DNA from 2 places in the Alkalispirillum mobile genome. Region 2 is predicted to be linked to the other one. Evidence: predicted binding sites of a transcription regulator. Region 2 holds the regulator's gene; the other holds the start of a gene.
What was found. Region 2 encodes FliA, which starts transcription of late flagellar genes. Its sites were predicted from a motif close to GCTAAAGTTNNNNNNNNNNCNGCCGATA; they were not measured.
Positions count from the first base shown of each region.

Region 1: the regulator FliA is predicted to act here: its motif matches at 2,064-2,091, upstream of DFR31_RS11785 (methyl-accepting chemotaxis protein).

Region 1 is NZ_RCDA01000004.1:110,307-119,834, reverse strand. Features, by position in the region: gene DFR31_RS11790 (TonB-dependent receptor family protein) at 1-215, shown strand, start outside; gene DFR31_RS11785 (methyl-accepting chemotaxis protein) at 217-1,929, opposite strand; gene DFR31_RS11780 (PQQ-dependent sugar dehydrogenase) at 2,167-3,420, opposite strand; gene DFR31_RS11775 (molybdopterin-binding protein) at 3,643-4,779, shown strand; gene DFR31_RS11770 (molybdopterin biosynthesis protein) at 4,786-6,762, shown strand; gene DFR31_RS11765 (TOBE domain-containing protein) at 6,943-7,371, opposite strand; gene DFR31_RS11760 (molybdate ABC transporter substrate-binding protein) at 7,382-8,206, opposite strand; gene DFR31_RS11755 (porin) at 8,227-9,294, opposite strand; gene DFR31_RS11750 (ABC transporter substrate-binding protein) at 9,439-9,528, opposite strand, start outside.
Region 2 is NZ_RCDA01000002.1:199,122-208,649, forward strand. Features, by position in the region: gene fliQ (flagellar biosynthesis protein FliQ) at 16-285, shown strand; gene fliR (flagellar biosynthetic protein FliR) at 304-1,086, shown strand; gene flhB (flagellar biosynthesis protein FlhB) at 1,229-2,401, shown strand; gene flhA (flagellar biosynthesis protein FlhA) at 2,472-4,592, shown strand; gene flhF (flagellar biosynthesis GTPase FlhF) at 4,611-6,083, shown strand; gene DFR31_RS09180 (MinD/ParA family protein) at 6,118-6,948, shown strand; gene DFR31_RS09185 (RNA polymerase sigma factor FliA) at 6,948-7,676, shown strand; gene DFR31_RS09190 (chemotaxis response regulator CheY) at 7,741-8,124, shown strand; gene DFR31_RS09195 (protein phosphatase CheZ) at 8,129-8,920, shown strand; gene DFR31_RS09200 (chemotaxis protein CheA) at 8,983-9,528, shown strand, end outside.

The DNA.
Region 1 (9,528 bases), on a different contig from region 2:
CCAACGACACCCGCGTCTCGGGTTACGGTGTGGTGAATGCGCGGGTCGGCACCCGCAGCCGCCTGGGCGGATGGACGGTGGAGAGCTTCGTGGCGGTGAACAACCTGCTGAACAAAGAGTATTTCAGCAACATCCGCATCAACGCGGACGGGGGCCGCTACTTCGACCCGGCCCCCGAACGCAACGTCTTTGCCGGCATCACCGTGCGGCCCTGATTTACCCCTGCAGCAGGTGCTCCACCGGGAACCCGAAGATCAGGTTGCCCCAGTGGCGACCCTCCACGTGGACCGGCAGGGAGAGGTCCACCAGCACCTCGCCGGTATCGCGCAGGTTGATCTGCATGAGGAAGGGCCGGGTGTTGCGCGCCCGGCGCACCTCCATCTCGTTGGTGTTGAACATGCGCATGTGGCGGCTCTTGTCCCGGTCGTGCACCGGGTCGCCAGTCGGTGCTTCGGAGACCCAGCTGTTGTGCACCGGCAGGTAGCCGTTCACATCCACCAGGGCGCTGTAGACGGCGCCAGGCAGGTCCTTCACGCCCTCATCGATCAGGCCCTGCATCTCGCGCACGGCCTCCAGGTAACTGGTGGTGTACTTCTGCGGGTCGGTATCAGGGACCGGCTGGTAGTGGGTATCGAAGATGTTCACGCCCCGGCTGTGCATGGCCTCCAGCCGCTCCACCAATTTCTCCCGATGGGCCTCCCGGCGGGCCAGTAGCGCCTCCAGCGCCCCTTCGTGGGTGCGCACCTGGCAGAGCCCGAGCAGGGTGCGCTCCGAGACCTCGCGCAGGTTGGCGGAGAACTCATCGGCCCGCTCGGCATCCTCCTGGATGGTGTCGCTGCGCCGGTCGATCTCGTTGATCCGCTCGTAGGTCTCGCGGTTGGTGTTGGTCAACTCCTCGATCGCCGTGCCGATGCCTTCCAACTCCACGTGGTTGGCCTCGGCGTCGCGGATCATGTTCTGGAACCGTGCCGTGCCCTCGGCCAGCACCTCGCGCACGTGCTCGTTGTGCTCGTAGATCTCCTCGCTGCCCTGGCCGGTATCGCGGATCAGCTCATCCACCTGGGCGATGGTCTCGCGGATCTCCTGGTTGGCATCGGCCACCTTGCTGGCCAGGTCGCGCACCTCTTCAGCCACCACGGCGAAGCCCTGCCCCGCCTCGCCGGCGCGGGCCGACTCGATGGCCGCGTTGAGGGCGAGCAGGTTGGTCTGTTTGGAGAAGCCCTCCACCATGCCGCTGATTCGGTCGATATCCCCAGCGGCCTTTGACAGCCGGCTGACCGTCTCGGCAAAGCGCTGCAGCCGCTCGCTCGCGCTCTCCACTCCGGTGGCGGCCTCCTTGAGCTGGTCCTCGGCGGCGCGGCTGAGTTGCAGCCCCTCGGCATTGAGGCTGGAGATGGTCTCCGCCCGGCGGGCGATGTCTTCCAGGGCCTGGGTGGTCTCGGTGGAGGCGCGAGTGATCTCGCTGGTCAACTCGCTCTGGGCAGCGGCATCCTCCTTCGCGGCACGGCTCTGCTTGCGCAGCCGCGCGCCCTCGTAGGCCACGCGGACGGCCTGGGTGCGCAACTCACCGATCACCGACCGAAGCGGCGCCCGGTCCCGCTCCAAGAGCCCCGCGCCCGGCGTGCCCGGCTCCGGAGCGCCAATATCAATGATGTCCGTCGCGGCCCCGCGGTCCACCACCTCGGCGGCGTCCAACGCACTGCCCCGACCACGAAGGGCCTGGAGCGCGACCAAACCCCCTGCCAGCACCCCCATGGCAAGCGCGGCCGGCAGCGTGGCCCACCCCGCCAGCCACTGGAGCAGCAGTAGCAGCACCACCACACCCTGGGCCACCAGGGCCAGGGGCAGGGGCAGGCACCAGTGTTTGCCGCCAGCACCGGACGGCGCCTGTGCCAGCTCCTCGCGAATTGAAGCGTTAGTCACCGACATGTCTCCACCCTGCGTCTTGTAATTGTTTTGTCTGACGGGGCTCGGCCACCTCCCCGGCCCGTCTTTGTTTTCATGCTTGCGACAGGCATCCTCTCATGCGCGCACCTGCCGGGGGAATCCCGACCCAATTACTGAGTCGGCATGGGGTGGCAAGACTTGAGCAGGGGGGGCGCCGACCCGGGTGGGCCGGCGCAAACCCTATGCTGCGCAGATGGAATGGGAGGGGAACGGCGGGGGTCAGTCCGCCACCGGGTCCAGCCGGTAGAGCCCGCCTTCTTCCTCGTCGGTGAGGAGGTAGAGCCGGCCATCGGGTCCCTGGCGGACGTCGCGAATGCGCCCGATGGTGCCGTCCAGCAGGATCTCCTCGTGGGCCACGCTGTCCCCGTCCAGCACTAGTCGATGGAGTTGCTCCTCGGCAAGCGAGCCGGCGAACAGGCTGCCCTCCCAACCCGGGACGTGGCCGTCCACGTAGAAGGCCAGACCGGACGGGGCCATGGAGTAGTCCCAGTAATGCACCGCCGGCGTCACCCCAGGGGCGGACTTGCCGATGCCCACCATCTCGTCGGTGGAGTACTCGGTGCCGTAGGCCACCTGCGGCCAGCCGTAATTGTTGCCGGCCTCGATACGGTGGATCATGTCACCGCCCCGGGGGCCGTGTTCGCTGGTCCAGATCTCGCCGGTCTCCGGGTGGATCGTCAGGCCCTGGTTGTTACGGTGGCCGAAGGAGAAGATCTCCGGGCGCAGGTTGCCGGGGGCGATATCCACCAGCGGATTGTCCTCCGCGGCCCCACCGTCCTCGTTGAGCCGGATCATGGAACCCGCCGGATCGGTCAGGTCCTGCGAGGGCGCACGCAGGCCGCTGTCGCCGATGGAGAAGATCACCGTGCCGTCACCCGGAAATGCGATGCGCGAGCCGTAGTGCCGCCCGGGCGCGGTGCGGGGCATCTGCACGTAGAGGGTCTCCAGGTCGGTCAACTCGCTGCCATCATCGCTGAGCCGCGCCCGGGCGAGGGCGGTGCCGCTGCCGAACTCGGCATCGCCGATGACCGTGTCGTCATCACCGGGGCTGGCGTAGGTCATGTAGATCCAGCCGTTTTCCTCGTAGTCAGGGTGGACCACCAGATCCAGCAGTCCACCCTGCCAGCTCTCCTCCAGGGCCAGGCCGTCACGCTCATCCGGGTTCACCCGCGGGGTGTTGCTCACCTGCGTGACCTCGTCACCCTCCACCAGCCAGAGCCGGCCCGGCCGCTCGGTGACCAGCTTGCGGCCATCCGGCAACCAGCCCACCGCCCAGGGGTGCTCCAGGCCCTCCAGCACCTGGACCACGTCGAACTGGACCTCCTCGCTCTCGATCTCGGTGTCCACGATCTGGTCACTGCGACTGACCTCCGCCAGCGCCGGCAAACTCACCGCGAGGGAAAGCGCTGATGCCGCTACCAGACCGGCGTAACGGTGCGTTCGGTTGCGAAGGGGTAGGCGGGACTGCTGCATGGTGCCTCCTCGGACAAGCCTCGGAAATGTCTGTAACGGACAGCATAGACCCACAACCCCGCGGCCACATGCCCCCAGTGATTGCCCCGCCGCCCTCGGCAGAACTGTATTTTGCTGCTTGAGAATGCATTTTTTTCACCATCCCTGACAGGTCTCCGGCCTGAAACGTATCTTGAACACACAGCTTCCCGTGACCACCGGCCATGAGGCCTCAACCCCTGTATGCACACCACCCTCCGCGGATTCACACGTTTTACGCCTGTCGCCACGGCACTGGCGGCGCTGCGTCAGGCCTGCGGTGAGCGCAGTCCCGCCGAGGTGTCCGTACCCCTGGCGCATGCACTGGGACGCAGGGCGGCCAAGTCGGTCTGCAACGCGAGGCCATGTCCGCCCACGCCCGCCGCCCGCTACGATGGCTGGGCAACGTCCGCGGAGTGCACGGCAGGGGCTTCCCCCTACAACCCCATGGCCCTAGGCGGTCAGCCGGTGGAATCGGGCCGGTCATTGCCGCCGGCCAGCAACGTGGTCATCCCGCTGTCGGCGCTGGATTGGGAGGGGCCAACACCCTGGGTGCAGCAGGAATTCGCGCCCGGCGAAGGGGTGATCCCCGCCGGAGGCTGGCTGGGTGAAGACGCACCACTCGTGCAGACTGGCGAGCGTTTGAACGGCCGCCACCTCGCACTGCTTCATGCCAGCGGGCGGGATGAGATCCCCGTTCTGCCGCCACTGCGGGTCACCCTGCTGCCCGGGTCCGGTGTGGCCGCCGCCGGCCTGGCCTGGATGGCAGCCCGGCTGACAGCCCACCCGGACGTGCACCTGGAGCAGGCGAAAGTACCGCATGACGAGGGCCGCCACTACTCGGACGCGCTGCGGACGGCCGCGCCCGATTCGGACTTGATGGTGATCCTGGGGGGCTCCGGGTGGGGGGCATCGGACCATGCCGCCGGGGCACTGATAGCCGCCGGAACCTGCGCCTGCCACGGCCTGGCCCTGCAACCCGGGGAATCCGCCGGCGTCGGTCACGTTGGCGACACACCCGTCATCCTCTGCCCGGGTGCGCCGCTGGCGGCACTGGCCGTAGAGGCGGTACTGATCCGCCCGGCACTGGCCCACCTGGCCGGGGCGCCAGTGCCCGGGCCCGACCGCACTGTGCGCTTGACCGGCAAAATCACCGCGTCGGTGGGCGTGACGACCTACACCCGACTGCGCATCACCGGCGATCAGGCCACACCCCTGCCAACGGATCACGGCCTGCGACTCGGCAGCCTGGCCGACAGCAACGGCTACACCGTGATCCCCGCCGAATCAGAGGGCTACAGCGCTGGCCATACACTCACCGTATTTCGAGATGAGGTTTGATGCTCCATGACCGAGGTACCCCCGTCCAAACAGGCCGGCCATCAGACCCAGCACCTGCAGACCATTAGCCTGGAAGAGGCGCACCGGCGTCTGCGCGAGCACCTCACCATGCAGGCCCTGCCGGCGGAGTCCGTGCCACTGGTTGATGCCCTGGGCCGGGTGCTGGCCGAGGACCTGGTGGCCGATATCGACGTACCCGGCTTCGACCGCGCCAACGTGGACGGCTTCGCCGTGCGCGCGGCGGACCTGGCCGGTGCCGATGCGGGCCAGCCCGCAACCCTGAGCCTGAACGACGAACTGCTCACCCCGGGTCGGGCGCCGCAGCACCCGGTCACCGCAGGCACGGCGACCATCATCGCCACCGGCGGCATGCTCCCCCGCGGGGCCGACGCCGTGCTGATGGTGGAGGACAGCGAGCGTGAGGGTGACATGGTCAAGGCCTACCGCACCCTCGCTCCCGGCCGCTTTCTCACGTTCGCCGGCTCGGACATCGCGCGCGGCGAAACCATCCTCTTTCGCGGGCAAACCCTCGGCTCGCGGGAGATCGGCATACTGGCCGCACTGGGTCACGACCGCGTGACCGTGGTCCGCAACCCACGGGTGGCGGTGCTCTCGACCGGGGATGAGTTGGTGGCTCCCGGCCAGCGAGCCGGCCCCGGACAGGTACACGACTCAAACAGCGCTATCGTCAGCGCCGCCATCCGAGAACTGGGCGGGGCGGTGATCCCGCTGGGGATCTGTCCGGATGACGAGACCGCCCTGGAACACCAATTGCGAAGCGCGCTGCCCGATTGCGACATGGTTCTGCTCTCCGGGGGCACCTCAAAGGGCGCCGGCGATCTGTCCCACCAGGTCATCGAGCGCCTGGGGGCGCCGGGCATCATTGCACACGGTGTGGCCCTTAAACCCGGGAAACCGATCTGCATCGCCGTCTGCGATGGCAAACCGGTGGTAATCCTGCCCGGCTTCCCCACCTCGGCCATCTTCACCTTTCACGAGTTTATTGCCCCCGTCATCCGGCGGTGGGCCGGGCTGCCCCCCGAGCGCGTGCGAACGGCGGAGGCGCGGCTGCCGCTGCAGACGCCTTCGGAACTGGGCCGTACGGAGTTTCTCCTCGTAGGGCTCAGCGAGGGGCCGGACGGGCTGGCCGCCTACCCCATGGGCAAGGGTTCCGGGGCGGTGACCGCCTTCAGCAAGGCAGATGGCTTCATCACCATCGATGCCCTTACCCAGTCGCTGCCCGCCGATAGCCCGGTGAACGTGCGCCTGATCGGCGAGACCACCCGGGCCGCCGACCTGATCGCGGTGGGCAGCCACTGCGTCGGCCTGGACACCCTGCTGGCCCAGCTCAGCGCCGAGGGGCTGCAAGTGAAGGCCATGCACGTGGGCAGCACCGGGGGGCTGGTGGCGACCCGCCGAGGGGAGTGCGACCTGGCCGGCGTCCACCTGATGGATGCCGGGACAGGAGCGTACAACCGGCCCTTCATCAGCCCGGGCACGGTCCTGATTCCCGGCTACCGGCGCATGCAGGGGCTGGTCTACCGCAAGGATGACCCCCGCTTCCAGGGCTTGGACGCCGACAGCCTGGTGCGCCGTGCCTGCGCCGACCGCGACTGCCTGATGATAAACCGCAACCCGGGCAGCGGGACCCGGGTGCTGATCAACCAGTTGCTCGGCGACAACCAGCCCGCCGGCTTCGGCATGCAGGCCCGGTCGCACAACGCCGTGGCTGCCGCCGTGGCCAACGGCCGGGCCGACTGGGGGATGGCCATCGACGTGGTCGCCTGGAAGTACGACCTGGCCTTCCTGCCGGTGCAGGAGGAATGCTACGACTTCGTGGTGCCCGAGAGCCGGCTGCAACGCCCCGGCGTCCAACGCTTTCTCCGGCTGCTCGGTGACCCGACCACCCGGGAAGCGCTGGCCGCTCTGGGGTTACGGCTGGACGTGGCGGCCACCGACTTGGCGGCTGCGGCCACCTCATGAGGGATACACCATGCTCAACCGCGGAAACCCTGTCGCGGATTTATGACGTGCCCATCGAACGGGCAGCGGTCACGGGCAAGTGGCAACGCAACGGCTACCCGCTGAGGGTGACACTGCCCAGAGGCTGAAAGCGGCCGCACATCCGGCGGACAGGTGGCAGCCCCCTGGCCCGCCCCGTGGTCATTCCACCATCAGAAGGACATCGCTCGCCTTGATCAGCGCGGCTGCCGGGGAACCTGCGGTCAACTTCAGCCCCTCTGCAGAGGCCTTGGTGATACTCGCGGCAATCTCGGTGCCTACCGCCGTCTTCAGGGTAACGATGGACTGCACAGTGCCATGGTCCACGGCGGCCACCTCGCCGGGCAGACGATTACGGGCGCTGGTACCCACCCCGGAACCATCACCTGCAAGAATCACCACGTTGGAGGCCTTGACCAGGGCGCGAACCCGGGCACCCTGTTGCAGCCGCAGGCCATTGGCCGACCCGGTGGTGATAATGGCCACCGCCGGGTCTCCGGTATCCAACCGCAAAAGGATCTCCGCAGAGACAGGCCCCTTCTCCACATGCTCCACCACGGCCGGCCAGTTGTTGCGTGCACTGATCTGCATGTCAATCACCTCACTCTTCAGTCGCCGGATTCTCACTGGTGTCGAATCCGTAGCCTGCCAGAATCGACTGGCCCTCCGCGGACAGCATGAACAGGGCCAGGCGGGTTGCATCCGCACGTCCCGGCGACAGCACAGTCAGACCGTAGTCCGCGCCCACACCGAGCGCGTCCGGCACCTGAATGATCTGAAGGCTTCCGGTGTCCTCCCGCGCCAGCACCGCATTGGTGCAGTAGGTCAGGAAGATATCCGCCCGATCCTCGGTCATCACCCAGGCGTAGAGGTTACGGCCGTCCGGGGCGGGCTCGGAGTCAGGCCCGCCAGTCAACTGCAGCGCCTTGCCGTCCAGCTGCTCGTAGCTGCCCGGCCGTGCATCCTCTGCACGCTCGAACAGTTCCCAGGCGTAATCACCGCTGGGGTCCGCCTTCGGCGTGGATGTACCGACCCGGACGTCATCGTCGAGCAGCACCTCGAGGAAGCGCTCCCGGTCCACGTCGAGCCCGGCCTGTGCCAGTCCACACAGGCGGTTACGCGCAAAACGCACTACCGGGCCGCCCTGCCCGGCCGCGGCGAGGCGCTCCGGGTGAGCCATGTTGGCGGACGCGAAAACGTCAGGGGCCTCACCCCCTTCGATACGCTCACGGAGCAGTCCGGACGGGGCGAAGGTGCGTTCCACCTCCACACCATACTGGGCCGTATAGGCATCGGCCACGTCATTCAGCGCCGCGCGGAGGCTGCCGGCCGCATACAATGCGACCGGCTCGCTGGCGTGGGCACTGGACAGGGCCGTGGTCATGACGGCCCCGCATACCAATGAGACAAACCATTTATTGCCCATGGTCCCACCTCCGCAGTGCCCTAAAAGTTGTAGATCATGCCCAGAGCGACGCCCTGAGGGTCGTGCCCGACTTCACCGGTTCCACTGAGGGTGCTGGCGGTGGTCCAAGGCTCACGGCCCTGTTCGTCATCGTTGCTGATGCGGGCGTAGTTCAGGTAGAGCCGCAGCTCCGGCACCACCTGGTAATCAACGCCGAGGGCGATCAGGTTCGTATCGTAATCCGAGTCATCCGCATCCAGGGCGTAGTACTGCGCCTTGAGTGCCCATTGGCTGTCCAGGCTCCAGCGAACACCGAAACCATAGGCGTCATCATCCGGATCCTGGGCCTGCTGATAGAGGCCGGCGAGGCGAACCGGGCCCAGGTCGTAGTAGGCGGCCAGGCGGAAGGCCTCGCGGCTGTCGTACTCGAACTGCTGGGTGTTCCCATCGCCATCTTCGAACTCATCTTCTGCAAAACTCCAGCGCTCGTAGGCCGCGGCGGCGTAAAGATCGCCTTGCCGGAAGGTCACCGATGCGCTCCATGCGTCGTTATCGTTGCTATCCGCCGCGTTGGAACCCGAGTCCGTTTCCGGCGAATAGTGGATCTCGCCGGTAAAGCCATTGATGGACGGGGTGCGGTAGGCGATTCCGTTCTTGAAGCGGGAATCGAATCCGGACCGGGCACCCGGGGAATTGCCACCGATGGCGTTCCGCGCGTCACCCAGTTGGTTACCGAAGAAATCCACCCGGGTACGAAGGATCTTCATCGGCGTATCGAAGCGGCCCACGCGCAATAGGCCCCAGTCACCGGTCAGCCCGGCAAAGGTGTCACGGCTGTTGACCTCGTAATCGCTGTCGTTGCTATCGAAGTCCACCTGCCCCTCGATCTGGATCAGGCCCCGCAGATTGGGCAGGAAGTCATGCCCCGCGCGGAAGCCCAGTCGGCTGGCGTTGCTGGACAGGTTGAAGGCGCTGTAGTCCTCGTCGTTGTCCAGGTAGCTCGCGGCCAGATGGGCCTGACCGTAGACTTCGATATCCGCGGCACTGGCGGCGGCGGGCAGGGCCATGGCGGCGACACAAACGCTGGCAAAGGCTGCTTTTCTCATCATTTTTTGACCTCGGTTAGCCTCGGTTCTGGCACAAACACCCCCCTCCCACGCGGCGTGGACTTCAAAAGGGGGCTTCAGTTGTGGGGCGGCGGCATCGACACCCGGCTAGCCGGGTACCCCACCGAGCCACCACCCCGGTGGGAATCACTCCGCGTTGGGGAAGAACAACTGCTCGCCCCGCAACTCGTAGCTGGCGATGGCCTCCTGGCCGGACTCGGACAGCAGCCACTCGTG
Region 2 (9,528 bases):
GCGGAGGACTAAGCCATGACGCCGGAACTCGCCATCGAACTGGGTAAACAGGCGCTGACCGTGGCCGTGCTGCTGGCCGGTCCCATCCTGCTGGCGGCGCTGATCACCGGTCTGCTGATCGGTCTCTTCCAGGCTGCCACCCAGATCAACGAACAGACACTGAGCTTCGTGCCGAAACTGGGCGTGATGGCGTTGGTGCTGTTCATCATGACGCCCTGGATGCACACCATCCTCACCGACTTCACCGAACAGCTGTTCCGGGGCATCCCCGGCTTCATCGGCTGACCACCAGGGTAGCGCGGCGTGGAGCTCACCATCGGCGAGATCACCGCCTGGGTCGGCAGCCTGATGTGGCCGCTGATGCGCGTGGGCGCCATGGTGATGGTGGCGCCGGTCTTCGGCAATGACCTGATGCCGGTCCGTATCCGCGTCTTCTTCGGCCTGGCGCTCACGGTCGCCATCCTGCCGGCCGTGGGCGAGGTGCCGGCGGTGGATCCGCTCTCCGCCGAGGGGGTGATGATCAGCGTCCAACAGGTGCTGATCGGTCTCATCATGGGGTTCATGCTGCTGATGGCCGTCAACGTGGTGGTCGTGGCGGGGGAGAGCATGGCTTTGGCCATGGGCCTGGGCTTTGCCACCATGGTTGACCCGCAGACCGGCATGTCGGTACCGGTGCTCTCCCAAGTGATGCTGGTCATCGTCACGCTGGTATTCCTCGGGATGGGCGGGCATCTGATGCTCATTGAGCTGACGGCCGAGAGCTTTGCCGCGATGCCCATCGCCGCCGAGGGGGTCGGGCGGGAGGCGTTCTTCGAGGTGGCCTCATGGGCCGCGCAGATGTTCGCCGGTGCGGTGCTGATCGCGCTGCCGGTGGTCACCGTGCTGCTCATCATCAACCTGGCACTGGGCGTGATGACCCGCGCCGCCCCGCAGATGAACGTCTTCTCCGTCGGGCTGCCGATCACGATGCTGGTGGGGCCGGTGCTGGTGCTGGGCCTGGTCCTTCCGGTGCTGCCAACCCGCATGGCGATGATGTGGTCCAACGCCTTCGCCGTCGTCCGCGATATCCTCACCATCACGACCTGACCGCCTCCTCCCGGCCCACGTGCTGGCAGATAAATTGCACCTACCTCCACCGGGCCCGCCGGCGACGGAATGCTGGCGGAAACGGGGCGGCCAGGCCGGGCAAGGGAGTTAGCGCACCGGCGCGGGGAAGACGGGGGTGCTCATGGCCGAGGAGAGCGAAAACGGTCAGGAGAAAACCGAACAGCCAACCCCGAAACGGCTACAGGACGCGAAAAAGAAGGGTCAGATTCCGCGCTCGCGCGAGCTGACCACCACGCTGCTGATGCTGTTCGCCGCCCTGGGGATGCTGATGTTCGGCGGCTACATGGGTGAAGGGATCGTCGGTCTGCTGGAATGGTCCTTCCAGCCTGGCCGCGAGGAGATCTTCGACCCGAAGGAGCCCATCGCCCGGGTTCACGAGGCCCTGGGCCGGGGCCTGCTGATCGTCGCCCCCTTCGCCGGCCTGATGATGCTGGTGGCCCTGATCGGGCCGGTAGCGCTCGGGGGCTGGACCTTCAGCGCCCAGCCGATGATCCCGAAGCCGGAAAAGATGAACCCGGTGAAGGGCATCAAGCGCATATTCGGCCCCAAGGCGCTGATCGAGCTGGCCAAGGGCATCGCCAAGATCCTGGTGGTGGGCTCGGTGGCGGCGCTGTTCTTCTACCTGTTCCAGCAGGAGTTGCGCTCGCTGGCGCTGGCCCCGCTGCAGTCGGCCATGGCCCACGCCATCGAGCTGTTCTTCATCGCCTTCTTCATTTTGGCTGCTTCCCTGATCGTCGTGGTGGCGGTCGATGTCCCCTACCAGCTCTGGGACCACCAGAAGAAGCTGCGCATGACCCGCCAGGAGGTGAAGGACGAATTCAAGCAGACCGAGGGCAAGCCCGAGGTCAAGGGCAAGATCCGTCAGTTGCAGCGGGAGGCCGCCCAGCGCCGAATGATGGAGAAGGTGCCCGAGGCGGACGTGGTGGTGACCAACCCCACGCACTACTCCGTGGCGCTGCAGTACGACCAGCTGAAGATGCGTGCGCCACGGGTGATCGCCCTGGGCAAGGACCAGGTGGCGCTGCGCATCCGCGAGATCGCCAGTGAAAACGGCATCCCGCTGTTCGAGGCGCCGCCGTTGGCACGGGCCTTGTATCACACTACGGACATCGACCAGGAGATCCCCGCCGGCCTGTACATGGCCGTGGCCCAGGTGCTGGCCTACATCTACCAGCTCCGGGCCGCGCGGGGCGGGCAAGGCGAGGCACCGCGCCGCCCGGCGCCGGACATCCCGGAGGAGTTCCGGCCCTACGCCGACAAGGGGGCGCCGGATAGCGGGGCGTCAGAGCGATGACGGGCCGGGTGACGGAAACCCGGCGACCAGGGCCCGATAAGGGGCCGCGAGCAGGAGCAGACCAGAGACGATGAACGCCACCCTGATGGACAACCTGCGCAGCGTCGGCCCCCTGGGCCTGGGCACGCCCCTGCTGGTGGTGGCCCTGCTGATGATGCTGGTGGTGCCGCTGCCGCCCATCGGGCTGGACCTGCTGTTCACCTTCAACATCGTCCTGTCACTGTCCATCCTGCTGGTCACCGTCTACGCCATGCGGCCGCTGGACTTCGCGGTCTTCCCCACCATATTGCTCATCGCCACGTTGCTGCGTCTGGCGCTGAACGTGGCCTCCACCCGCATCATCCTGCTGGACGGCCATACCGGCACCGCCGCCGCCGGCCGGGTGATCGAGTCCTTCGGCGAATTCGTCATCGGCGGCAACTACGCCGTCGGGCTGGTGGTGTTCGCCATCCTGATCATCATCAACTTCGTGGTGGTCACCAAGGGCGCGGGCCGGGTGGCGGAGGTGTCCGCCCGCTTCACCCTGGACGCGCTGCCCGGCAAGCAGATGGCCATCGACGCCGACCTGAACGCCGGCATCATCGACCAGAAGCAGGCCAAGGAGCGGCGCGAGGATGTGGCGCGCGAGGCGGACTTCTACGGTTCCATGGACGGGGCCAGCAAGTTCGTGCGCGGCGACGCCATCGCCGGCATCCTGATCCTGGTGATCAACCTGATCGGCGGGCTGTCCATCGGCATGCTGCAGCACGACATGATCTTCGGCGATGCCGTGCGCAACTACTCGCTGCTGACCATCGGCGACGGCCTGGTGGCGCAGATCCCTTCGCTGGTGCTGTCTACTGCCACGGCGATCATTGTTACCCGGGTGGCGGACAGCCAGAAGATGAGCGATGCGGTCACCAGCCAGCTCTTCAGCAACCCGCGGGTGCTGTGGGTGGTCGGTGGCGTGATCTTCTTCCTGGGCCTGATTCCCGGCATGCCGCTGCTCCCCTTCGCCTTCTTCGGCACCGTCTGCCTGACGGCCGCTTACCTGATCACTCAACGCCAGAAGGAGACCGCCGAGGCCGAGGCGCAAGGTAGCGCCGCCGCTGCCGGCGAGCAGGCCGAGGAGAAATCCCCGGAGCAGCGCGAGCTCAGCTGGGATGACGTGCCGCCAGTGGATGTGGTCGGCCTGGAGGTGGGCTACGGCCTGATTCCGATGGTGGACCGCAACCAGGGTGGGCAGCTGCTCACCCGGATCAAGGGCGTGCGCAAGAAGCTCTCGCAGGATCTCGGCTTCCTGGTGCAGCCGGTGCATATCCGCGACAACCTGGACCTGGGGCCGAACGCCTACCGGATCTCCATCAAGGGCGTGCCGGTGGCCGAGGCAGAGGTGCAGCCGGGGCGCGAGCTGGCCATCAACCCGGGCAGTGTGCAGGGCGAGCTGAAGGGTATCCCCACCAAGGACCCGGCCTTCGGCCTGGAGGCGGTCTGGATCGAGTCTTCGCAGCGGGATTACGCCCAGACTCTGGGCTACACGGTGGTGGACACCAGCACGGTGATCGCCACCCACCTGTCGCAGCTGGTGCAACAGAACGCCCACCGCCTGCTGGGGCACGAGGAGGTGCAGAAGCTGCTGGATATCCTCGGCCAGAGCCAGCCCAAGCTGGTGGAGGAGGTGGTGCCCAACACCCTGCCGTTGTCGGTGGTGGTGAAGGTGTTGCAGAACCTGCTGGAGGAGCGCATCCCGGTCCGCGACATGCGCAGCATCGTGGAGACGCTGGCCGAGTACGGCGCCCGCAGCAAGGACCCGGCCCAGCTTACCCAGGCGGTGCGTGAGGCCCTGGGCCGGCAGATCGTGCAGAACATCGCCGGCATGACCCGCGAGTTGCCGGTGATGACCCTCGATCCGCAACTGGAACAGATGTTGCTTAATGCAGTACAGGGCGGCGGGGAATCGTCGGGCGGCTTCGAGCCGGGCCTGGCGGAGCGCCTCCAGCAGTCGCTGGCGGACACCACCCGCAAGCAGGAGATGTCCGGCCAGCCGGCAGTCCTGCTCACCTCGCCGCAACTGAGGAATTGGCTGCAGCGGCTTATCCGCCACAGCGTGCCCAGCCTGCACGTGCTCTCGTACAACGAGATCCCGGATGACCGCCAGGTTCGCATCGTAGCCACCGTGGGCCAGCAACAGCAGGTCGGCAGTGGCCAGTAAAGGACAAGAGGGCAGGCGATGAAGATCCAGCGCATTTTCGCCGAGGACATGCGGCAGGCCATTCGCAAGGTACGCGAGGAGCACGGCCCGGATGCGGTCATCCTCTCCACCAAGCAGGTGGAGGGGGGCGTGGAGGTCATTTCGGCCATCGATTACGACAAGCAGGCGGTGGAACAGGCCGCCGACGGTGGTGAGCCGGGGCGCGGCCTGGGGCGGCCCGGCGGGTTGCCGCTGGGGGCGATCGGCGAGAACCGTGCGCGGCGGGAGGAGCAGCAGGAGGCCCCCTCGACGGGAACGGGCGGTGGGTTCCCCGATCCCGCCCGCCTGAACAGTGACAAAAACCCGGCGCCTGACGGGGGTACGTCGCCCCGCCGGAAGCTCGACATCACCGTGGGTGACGATGACGAGGACGAGTTGTTCGCCGACCTGCAGCAGGCTCACGCCGAGTCCGCGCGCGAGGCCCGGCAGCGGGAGGGCGCCGCGTCCGGAGAACGGCGGCCGGCAGCAAGGCGTACGCGCGGGGCGAGCCCCACGCCGCGGGTGGAGTGGGCGCAGGACCCGGCCATGAATCAGATGCGCGAGGAGATCCGCCAGCTCCGCGGGTTGTTCGAGAGCCAGCTGAGCCTGATGGAGTGGAGCCAGATGGGCCAGCGGCACCCGGCCCGGGCCGGGTTGCTCAAGCGGCTGGCTGACATGGGGATGGGCAGCGACGTGGCGCGCCGGTTGGCGGATCACGTGCAGGCGGAGGCCGACCCGGAGGAGGCCTGGGCCCACGCCTTGCAGATCATCGAGCGCAATGTCGCCATCGCCGAGGATGACATCCTGGAGCAGGGGGGCGTGATGGCCCTGGTCGGTCCCACAGGCGTGGGCAAGACCACCACCGTGGCCAAGCTGGCCGCCCGCTTCGCCCTGAAACAGGGTCGGGACCAGGTGGCGTTGGTGTCCACCGATACCTTCCGTATCGGCGCGCAGGACCAGTTACGGAATTTCGCCGGTATCCTGCAGGTGCCGGTCTACAACGCGGCCAGCGGCGAGGAACTCGCCGAGGTGCTGGACAGCCTGCAGGACAAGCGCCTGGTGCTGGTGGACACCGCCGGCATGAGCCAGCGGGACGTGCGGCTTGCCGAACAGTTCACGGCCCTGCGGGAGAGCAGTCGCCGGCTGCGCACCTGCCTGGTACTGTCGGCAGCCACCCAGTTGAGCACGCTCACCGAATCCATGCGTGCCTTTGCCGCCGCCGAGCCGCAGGGCTGCATCTTCACCAAGCTGGACGAGGCGACCAGTCTGGGCGGTATGCTGACCGTGGCGCTGCGCAGCCGCCTGCCCGTGACCTGGCTGGGGACCGGGCAGCGGGTACCGGAAGACCTTGAGATCGCCAGGGGTGATAAACTGGTCGAGCGCGCCGGCGCCCTGGTGGACGAGTACCAGCAGGAGGTGGACGAGGAGGCCCTGGCGTTGAGCCTGGGTGGCGCGCGACATGCTGGTGAATAACACGGGTTTCGATCAGGCAGCAGGACTGAGACGCATGGCTAATCCCAGACCGGTAAAGGTCATCGCCATAACCAGCGGCAAGGGTGGCGTCGGCAAGACCAACGTGTCCGTCAACCTGGCGGCCGCGCTCAGTGCCCGGAATCAGCGGGTCATGCTGATGGACGCCGACCTGGGGTTGGCGAACGTGGACGTGATGCTGGGGCTGTCGCCGCGGAAGAACCTCTCCCACGTGATCGACGGTACCGCCACGCTGGACGAGGTGCTGCTGCGTGCCCCCGGCGATTTCACCATCGTGCCCGCCTCGTCGGGTACCCAGCGCATGGCCGAGCTCACCCCGGCAGAGCACGCTGGGTTGATCCGCAGCTTCAGCGAGCTCAGCCACGACCTGGACTACCTGCTGGTGGACACCGCGGCGGGCATCTCCGATGGCGTTATGAGCTTCGCCAAGGCCTCCCGCGAGGTGATGGTGGTGGTCTGCGACGAGCCCTCATCCATCACCGACGCCTACGCGCTTATCAAGGTGCTGAACCGCGATCACGGGGTGGAGCGCTTCCACATGGTGGCCAACCGGGTGCGCTCGCCGGAGGAGGGGCGGATGCTCTTCCGCAAGCTCTCCGCGGCCACCGACCGCTTCCTCGACCTGGCCATCGATTACGTGGGCATGGTGCCGGAGGATGACTGCCTGCGGCGCGCCGTCCAGAAGCAGCAGCCGGTGGTTACCAGCTTCCCCGGTAGCCCGGCAGCGCGGGCCTTCAAGGACATGGCCATGCGCGTGCAGAAGTGGCCCATGCCGGCACAGATGGTCGGCAACCTGGAGTTCTTCGTTGAGCGCCTGGTGCAATACAGTGCCGGGGAGGTGTCCTGATGAACGGACATGCCATGTACGCCGAAGTGGCGGCGCAGAGCCAGAATGACCTGCTGGTGAGGCACGCCTCGCTGGTCAAGCGCATCGCCCACCACCTGGCCGGCCGATTGCCGCCCAGCGTGCAGTTGGACGACCTGATCCAGGCGGGCATGGTGGGGCTGTTGGAAGCGGCCCAGCAGTACGATGCCGGCCAGGGGGCGAGCTTCCAGACCTACGCCGGGATCCGCATTCGCGGGGCCATGCTGGACGAGATCCGGCGGTTGGACTGGACCCCGCGCTCGGTGCACCGCAAGGGCCGCTCGGTGGCCGAAGCGATCCGGACCATTGAGCACCGCACCGGGCGGGATGCCCGCGATCACGAGGTGGCCCACGAACTGGGCATCACCCTCGACGAGTACCACCAGATCCTGCAGGATGTTTCCACATCCCGCGTCTTCAGTATCGATCAGGAGGATCCGGCGACCGGCGAACCGCACCAGCTACCGGGCGACCACCCGGAGCCCTTTGCCGAGATCACCGACGAGGGCTTTCAGCAGGCACTGGCCGAGGCCATCCGCCAGTTGCCGGAGCGGGAACAGCTCATCATGGCCCTGTACTACGACGAAGAGCTCAACCTGCGCGAGATCGGCCAGGTGCTCAATATCACCGAGTCGCGCGTCAGCCAGATTCACGGCCGTATCGTCGTCAAGCTGCGCGACTTGCTCAAGGACTGGCTGAGCCGCGGCTAACGCCGCCTCTGTGTGCTAACGGGCCGGATGTAATAGGGGGACTGTCACAGCCATGAACAAGAACATGAAGATCCTCATCGTGGATGATTTCTCCACGATGAGACGCATCATCAAGAACCTGCTGCGGGATCTGGGTTTCAACAACACCGTCGAGGCCGACGACGGCAAGACGGCCCTGCCTATCCTCAAGCGCGGCGGCATCGACTTCCTGGTCACCGACTGGAACATGCCGGGCATGACCGGGCTGGAATTGCTCAAGGAAGTGCGAGCCGATCCCGATCTCAAGGACCTGCCGGTGCTCATGGTCACCGCCGAGGCCAAACGTGATCAGATCGTGGCCGCCGCCCAGGCCGGCGTGAACGGATACATCGTCAAGCCGTTCACCGCCGTCACGCTCAAGGAGAAGATCGAGAAGATCTTCGAGCGGATCGACGCCGAGGGGGCGTGAACGCATGAGCGCAGAATCCATGAGCGATGGCCAGGCCAATCACCCGCAGGAGGATAGCCTGGCGCGTTACCGCGAGGCGGCGGAACGCCTGATGCAGGCGGTTGACCGGGGGGACCAGGGCGAGGCCGACGCGGTGGTGGACGAGCTGACCCACCTGCGCGAGACCGAGCTCTTCCAGCAGCTGGGCCAGTTGACCCGCGACCTGCACGAGGCGATCAAGTCCTTCAAGCTGGACACGCGGCTGTCAGACATCGCCGCCACCGAGATCCCCGACGCCCGGGAGCGCCTGAACTACGTCATCACCATGACCGAGCAGGCGGCCCACCGCACCCTGGGCATCATCGAAGAGTCCATGCCGCTCACCGACGAGCTCCGCGACCAGTCCGCGGAGCTGGCCGAGCGCTGGCGCGCCTTCCGTCGCCGGGAGCTCTCCGCCGAAGAGTTCCGCGAACTCTCGCGGGACATCGACGGCTTCCTGGGGCGCGCCCGGCTGTCCGCGTCCGATCTGCACAATAAGCTCTCCGAGGCCCTGATGGCCCAGGACTACCAGGACATCACCGGGCAGGTCATCCGTCGGGTGATCGGGCTGGTCGAGGAGGTCGAGGAGAACCTGGTGCAGATGGTGGCCCTGTCCGGCAAGGCCCGGGGTGAAGAATCCCGGAAAACGGCCGATAAGGGCAAAGAGAACAAGGAAACCGATATGCGGGGCGAAGGGCCACAAATGCCCAGCAAGGGTGAGGATGTGGTCAAGGGCCAGGACGACGTGGACGATCTGCTGTCCAGCCTGGGCTTCTGATTGGACACGCGCCCGGCTCCTGCCGGCTGAGCAGGGCACCGCATGAATCACAGGGGGCAGGCATGGGGATCGACATCGAAGACGACATCGTTCAGGACTTTCTGGTGGAGTCCCGGGAAATCCTGGAGAACCTCGGCGAGCAGTTGGTGGACCTGGAGCAGAGTCCCGACGACCGCGATCTGCTCAACGCCGTCTTCCGCGGTTTCCACACCATCAAGGGCGGTGCGGGCTTCCTGAGCCTGGACCCGTTGGTGGAGGTCTGTCACCGCACCGAGGACGTCTTCAATCTGCTGCGCAATGGCGATCGCACCGTCACCCCGGAGTTGATGGACACGGTGCTGCAGGCGCTTGACGTGGTGGTCAACCAGTTCAACAGCATCGAGAACGGCGAGGACCCCGAGCCCGCCGACCCGGCACTGCTGCGCGACCTGGAGGCCCTGAACATCACCGACGAGCAACGGCTGGCCGGGGAGGGCGCTCCGCAGGGCGACACGGCCGCCGCCGACCCGCCGGTACAAGGGAAGAGGCAGGCCGAGGGTGCCCCTGGTCAGGGGGAAGAGGGCGACATCAGCGACCAGGAATTCGAGCAGTTGCTCGACGCCCTGGAG